2 regions of the Mangrovibacter phragmitis genome follow, and region 2 is predicted to be linked to the other one. Evidence: predicted binding sites of a transcription regulator. Region 2 holds the regulator's gene; the other holds the start of a gene.

Region 1 (3,654 bases), 410 kb from region 2:
CGGTGGTAGCATCGCTCGCCCAGAAATGTGGCTTGAAAAGCGCATTCCCAGCTGGTTAACCCGTTATTTAAGTAATTAAAATGATCATTCCCTGGCAACAGATAGCACCTGAAACGCTGGATAATCTGATTGAATCCTTCGTATTACGTGAAGGCACTGATTACGGCGAGCAGGAACGCTCGCTTGCTCAAAAAGTAGCCGATGTAAAACGACAACTAAAACAGGGGGATGCTGTGCTGGTTTGGTCTGAATTGCATGAAACAGTGAATATCATGCCTCGCACACAATTTAAGGGCTGATTCACAGGCGTCACATACAGTATTGGCATCCACCACTATACTGCTTTAACCTGCAGTACTGTGCGTTTTACCTTGCCTCTTACTGATGGAGTGGTTGTTTATGTCAGCCAAGCACCCTGTTATTGCGGTTACCGGTTCCAGCGGGGCCGGTACCACAACAACCAGCATTGCCTTTCGTAAAATTTTTACTCAACTTAATCTGCGTGCTGCTGAAGTTGAAGGCGACAGTTTTCACCGCTATACACGCCCTGAAATGGATATGGCGATACGTAAAGCACGCGATCTTGGGCGTCACATCAGCTATTTTGGGCCAGATGCCAACGACTTTGCCTTGTTGGAGCGCACATTCAGGCAATACGGCGAACAGGGTAACGGTCAGTCCCGCAAATATCTGCACACTTATGATGAAGCTGTTCCCTGGAACCAGGTACCCGGTACCTTTACCCCCTGGCAACCACTGCCTGAACCCACGGACGTATTATTTTATGAAGGGTTGCATGGCGGTGTCGTTACCCAGACTCATGATGTTGCTCAACATGTTGATCTTCTGGTCGGCGTGGTGCCTATCGTCAACCTTGAGTGGATACAAAAACTGGTAAGAGATACCAGTGAGCGCGGCCATTCCCGGGAAGCTGTGATGGATTCCGTTGTGCGTTCAATGGAAGATTATATCAATTACATTACACCTCAGTTCTCACGTACTCATCTTAACTTCCAGCGCGTCCCTACAGTGGATACGTCCAACCCTTTTGCCGCAAAAGCCATTCCTTCACTGGATGAAAGTTTTGTAGTCATTCATTTTCGTGGGCTGGAAGATATCGATTTCCCATGGCTTTTGGCAATGCTGCAAGGGTCATTTATTTCACATATCAATACATTAGTTGTCCCTGGTGGGAAGATGGGACTGGCGATGGAGTTAATCATGACGCCACTGGTTAAACGCCTGGCGGAAGGGAAAAAAGTCGCGGGAGGCTGATATGGGGTACCAACAGGCAGGGTGCTGCATGGCGCAGCACCCGTCATGAAAACTTAACCTTCAACGACTTCCCATGAGTGCGTGATAGTGGCAGCTTTGCCAAGCATTAACGCAACAGAACAATATTTTTCTGCAGATAAATCTACCGCACGAGCCACGGCATTATCTTTCAGATCTTTCCCTGTAACGATGAAGTGCAGATTAATAGAGGTAAACAAACGCGGTGCTTCTTCCCGGCGTTCAGAAGTCAGTTTGACTTCACAATCAGTCACATTGTGACGACCTTTTTGTAAAATAGAGACCACATCAATGGCACTGCATCCACCTGCTGCCATTAGCACCATTTCCATTGGACTTGGCGCTTTATCACCGGAGTTACCATCCATCAGCACCTGGTGACCTGAGGCGGATTCACCCAAAAATGTTAAACCTTCAACCCATTTAACTCGCGCCTGCATTCTTATTACTCCCAACTAAAGTGTCATCGCAACAGATTACGCGGCATTAACAAAACAGGCAATGGAAGGCGACACAGGTCATGCTGAAACGAGACAATAGAAGACACTACAGGAAACCTGTGCTAAAACAAACAAGATGTAACAGGCTGACAGTGACGTCATACCTGTTACAGAGGAAAAAGCGATTACAGACCAAACGACTTATGGCTCGCTTCAGGAATGGGGCGATTTAATGTTGTAACGCCAACAGGGCCCTACCCTGTCTTTGAGCAAGTTTATAATAGAGGATAACCGCGCATGGTGCTTGGCAAACCCCAAACAGACCCGACTCTCGAATGGTTCTTGTCACATTGCCACATTCATAAGTATCCATCCAAGAGCACCCTGATCCATCAGGGCGAGAAAGCAGAAACGCTGTATTACATCGTAAAAGGCTCTGTGGCCGTGCTTATCAAAGATGAAGAAGGCAAGGAGATGATCCTTTCTTATCTTAATCAAGGCGATTTTATTGGCGAGCTGGGGCTGTTTGAAGAAGGCCAGGAGCGTAGCGCCTGGGTTCGTGCAAAAACAGCCTGTGAAGTTGCCGAGATTTCATACAAAAAATTTCGCCAGTTGATCCAGGTAAACCCGGACATTCTGATGCGCCTTTCATCCCAGATGGCACGTCGTTTACAGGTCACTTCTGAAAAAGTGGGGAACCTGGCATTCCTCGATGTAACCGGCCGAATTGCACAGACTTTGCTTAACCTGGCAAAACAACCTGATGCGATGACTCACCCGGATGGCATGCAAATCAAGATCACCCGCCAGGAGATTGGTCAAATTGTTGGCTGTTCCCGTGAAACTGTGGGCCGCATTTTAAAAATGCTGGAAGATCAAAACCTGATTTCCGCTCATGGTAAGACAATTGTGGTATACGGTACTCGTTAATTTTACTGTATTTAATCACGCATACAGGCACGCTTTAGAGCGTGCCTTTTTGTTTGCACAACCAGGCATCCCTTCAGCTTTACCTAACAAATTCTGAAAATTGTTCATGAATGACACAAAACTGTCACAAATTCGCCTTATTCTTCCCAGGTACTGAAAACACAGCGATTAAAAAATTATTTTTGATCTAACCTTTTCCGGGAGAAATTATGGCAATGCTTAGCTCTTCAGCCCGTCTTGTAATCGCCGCTCTGACTCTGTCCACCACAACTGCATTTGCAGCCACTAACCTGACCGGTGCCGGTGGTACATTCCCAGCGCCGGTTTATGCAAAATGGGCTGCAGAATACCAGCAGAAAACAGGTTCTCAGGTAAACTACCAGGGAATCGGTTCTTCAGGTGGTATCAAACAAATCATTGCAAAAACCGTTGATTTCGGTGCATCTGATGCGCCAATGAGCGATGCTGACCTGGCAAAAAATGGCCTGTTCCAGTTCCCGACCGTTATCGGTGGCGTAGTTCTGGCCGTTAACATCCCGGGTATTAAATCAGGTGAATTAACTCTGGATGGTAAAACACTGGGTGATATTTACCTGGGTAAAATCAAAAAATGGAATGACCCGGCTATCACGAAGCTGAACCCAAAAGCCAAATTGCCGGATACCAACATAAATGTTGTGCGCCGCGCAGATGGTTCAGGCACATCTTTCGTCTTCACCAGCTACCTGTCTAAAGTGAGCCCGGACTGGGCAAGCAAGGTAGGCAAAGGCACCACTGTTAAATGGCCAACCGGGCTGGGTGGCAAAGGTAACGATGGCGTGGCTGCATTTGTACAACGTTTGCCGGGTTCTATTGGTTATGTTGAATATGCCTACGCAAAACAGAACAACCTGACCTGGACTAAATTGTTCGATGCTGACGGTAAAGCAATTGAGCCGACCCAACAAAGTTTCAGCAATAGTGCCAAAGAAGCAGACTGGAGCAAAACCTT
Region 2 (3,654 bases):
CTCTCAATGCTCAGACGGGCATCATGATGGGTAAGCGCATGTTTGACTATTGCCAGGCCAAGACCACTGCCTCCGGTCTGGCGAGAGCGTGCTTTATCTACCCGGTAAAAACGCTCTGTCAGGCGTGGCAGGTGCTCAGGAGAGATCCCCGGCCCATTATCCTGCACAGAGAAACGCGCGCCATGAGCCACTTTTTCCCATTTAACCTGAATATGTGTCCCTTCCGGAGTATGGTTCACTGCGTTATAGACCAGGTTAGACATAGCGCTACGAAGCTGCTCTTCACTGCCATAAACCTGTAACGCCGGGTCAACCATAAAACTTATCTGGTGACGCCCCTGGCTCAAGGTTTGCGCTTCACGCTCCACCAGACGCAACATCAGAGGAACATCAATTTTATCAGTAAGACTCAGCGCTGGCGCCGCTTCAATACGAGATAACGTCAGCAACTGGCGTACCAGACCTTCCATGCGGGAGGTTTGTTCACGCATCGTAATCAATGCTTTTTCCCGCACCACGCCTTCCAGTGGCTGGTCCTGCATCATCTCGAGATAGCCCTGCAGCACTGTCAGTGGTGTACGCAATTCGTGGCTGACATTGGCAAAAAAGTTACGCCGTGCACCCTCAAGTTGATGCATCTGAGTCACATCACGCACCACCATCAGCCACTGGCCGTCGGTATAAGGCATGATACGAAATTCAAGATGGCGGCCATTGTTCAACACCTGATTGAAAGGACGCGCAAAATCGCGTTTTTTGATGTACTGGTTAAATTCCGGGTAGCGCAGCAAATTAACAATATTTTGCCCGTTATCATCCGGCCAGCGTAAGTTAAGCAACTGAATAGCTAGGCCATTACACCAAAATATGGCACCTACTTCTGTCATCATTACCAGTGCATCTGGTAATGACTCCGCCCCACTACGAAACCGCTTGATCAGGTTACCCAGCTCTTTGCGCCGCTTTTTATTGCGCATCTGCATCTGGTGAATACCATACATCAGCGGCTCCCAACTCCCGGAGCCTGTTGGTGGCGTCATACTGCGATCAACCCATAGCCACCAGGAAAGACGTAACAGATTCCAAAAATGCCAGACAAGCAGGCCTGTCACACTCGCCAGTAAAAACCAGGGGAGATAACCAAAGAACGCCCCCAGCAATAAAGCAGGTATGCAACACAGCGCCAGTTCAAGTACCAGCCTTCGCCATGACAACCGTTCAAGCACGGGTCATACTCCATCCAGATAATTAAAAACGGGCTGAAAAGCGATAACCCGTACCGCGAACGGTTTGAACCATACGGTCATGCCCACTGAGTTCCAGTGCCTTACGTAAACGGCGAATGTGAACATCTACCGTTCTGTCCTCAACGTAAACATTCGTTCCCCATACATGATTAAGGAGTTGTTCACGGCTGTAAACCCGTTCCGGGTGTGTCATGAAAAAATGCAGCAACTTAAATTCTGTCGGCCCCATATCCAGTGGGTTCTCACCAGTCATTACCCGGTGAGAAGACGGATCCAGGCTGAGCCCCTGAATCTCAATCACTTCTTCTACTGCCATAGGAGAGATACGGCGCATCACCGCTTTAATACGCGCGACCAGTTCTTTGGGTGAAAACGGCTTGGTAATATAATCATCTGCCCCAATTTCCAACCCTCTGACCCGGTCCTCTTCTTCACCGCGGGCCGTCAGCATGACTACCGGTATATCCCGCGTCATCGCTTCACGTTTCAGGTGCTTGATAAACTGAATCCCGGAGCCGCCCGGCAACATCCAGTCGAGTAAAATTAAATCCGGCCAGGGTTCGTTGAGCTGGTTTACCGCACTGTCATAATCTTCCGCCTCAACAGCCTGAAAACCATTTTGTTCGAGCACAAAACACACCATTTCACGAATGGGTGCTTCATCTTCCACAACCAGAATTCGTCTCGCCATAATCAGCCCTGTAAATATATACAATAATTTAACGCGGCGTCATTATGCGTCAGTTTTATGACAGTTTTATGAAAAAAATGACCATTACATGACCTGTCATATCATTTTATGACAAAGCGTTTCCTTCTGCTGCAATACAAGTCGCAACGCATATTCTCACTGGAATCCGCTACGCAGCTTACGACAACACACCTGCAACTTAATGCGTCACATGTATATAATCACCACTTCGCTTTCTGACCGGGACAGGTTATGCGCATTCTTCACACCTCTGACTGGCATCTGGGACAAAATTTCTATACCAAAAGCCGTGCTCCGGAACATGCAGCCTTTCTAAACTGGCTAACCGAAATGGTTGAACAGCACCAGGTTGACGCCGTCATTGTAGCAGGCGATATTTTCGATACAGGCTCACCGCCCAGTTACGCGCGCGAATTGTATTACCGCTTTGTTGTTCAACTCCAGGCAACCGGCTGCACACTTGTCGTGCTGGGCGGCAACCATGACTCCGTCGCCACACTGAACGAATCGCGTGAATTGTTGGGCTACCTCAATACCTGGGTTATTGCCAGTACATCAGATACCGAAGCCCCCATTTTATTACCGCTTCGCAACGGGGAACCCGGCGCGGTACTCTGCCCGGTTCCTTTTTTGCGCCCACGCGATATCCAGATAAGCCAGTCCGGGCAAAGTGGTCAGCAAAAACAACAGGCGCTGGTCGGGGCCATTCACCACTATTACCAGCAAGGTTACCAGGCAGCCTGCGAATTACGCGGTGAGCGCAAACTCCCTATTATTGCCACCGGCCACCTGACAACCGTTGGAGCCAGTAAAAGTGATGCTGTGCGCGAAATCTATATCGGTACTCTTGATGCCTTCCCTGCCAGTGCATTTCCGCCAGCTGATTATATTGCGCTGGGGCATATTCACCGCCCCCAAAAAGTCACCAGTAGTGAGCATATCCGCTACTGCGGGTCGCCCATTGCACTCAGTTTTGACGAAACCAACAACACCAAAATGGTTCTGATGGTGGATTTCACTGAAGGTAAACTGAGCACCGTAACGCCACTCCCGGTGCCGGTAACCCAACCATTGTTAATGCTTAAAGGCTCACTGGAAAGCATTAAACAGCAACTGGAAGCATGGCGGGATGCCCCTTCCACGCCAGTCACCTGGCTTGATATTGAACTCACTACAGACCAGTATCTCCACGACATGCAAAAACAGCTACAGGCACTGACCGCTGATTTACCAGTAGAAATTGTGTTATTGCGCCGCAGCCGCGAACAACGGGAAAAAATCATCGCTAACCAACAAAAAGAAACCCTGAGCGAACTCAGTACCAGCGAAGTTTTTGAGCGCCGTCTGGCACAAGAAAACCTGGATGAAAACCAGGCTTCCCGCCTGCGTGGGTTGTTTGCAGAAACCCTGCACCGCCTGGAAGAGGAACCTGGCTCATGAGAATTCTGACGCTACGGTTGAAAAACCTCAATTCACTCAAAGGTGAATGGAAAATCGACTTTACTCAGTCGCCGTTCAACAGCAATGGTTTATTTGCCATTACCGGGCCAACCGGTGCAGGCAAAACCACATTACTGGATGCCATTTGCCTGGCGTTATATCACCAGACACCACGTCTCAGCACCATTTCCCAGTCCAGTAACGACCTGATGACCAGGGATACCGCAGAATGCCTTGCTGAAGTGGAGTTCGAAG

The links. The regulator PhoB, encoded in region 2, activates phosphate uptake and scavenging genes when phosphate is short. The targets are predictions, from matches to a motif close to CTGTCATAAAACTGNCNNAT.
Region 1: pstS (phosphate ABC transporter substrate-binding protein PstS) is a predicted target of PhoB. The motif match lies at 2,774-2,793, and genes of this name have one in related genera.

The regions. Positions count from the first base shown of each region.
Region 1 is NZ_CP134782.1:3,934,396-3,938,049, forward strand. Features, by position in the region: gene MPHASIOC01_RS19185 (hydrolase) at 1-79, shown strand, start outside; gene MPHASIOC01_RS19190 (YheU family protein) at 81-299, shown strand; gene MPHASIOC01_RS19195 (phosphoribulokinase) at 400-1,275, shown strand; gene MPHASIOC01_RS19200 (OsmC family protein) at 1,329-1,733, opposite strand; gene crp (cAMP-activated global transcriptional regulator CRP) at 2,031-2,663, shown strand; gene pstS (phosphate ABC transporter substrate-binding protein PstS) at 2,873-3,654, shown strand, end outside.
Region 2 is NZ_CP134782.1:4,340,779-4,344,432, forward strand. Features, by position in the region: gene phoR (phosphate regulon sensor histidine kinase PhoR) at 1-1,226, opposite strand, end outside; gene phoB (phosphate response regulator transcription factor PhoB) at 1,249-1,938, opposite strand; gene sbcD (exonuclease subunit SbcD) at 2,191-3,399, shown strand; gene sbcC (exonuclease subunit SbcC) at 3,396-3,654, shown strand, end outside.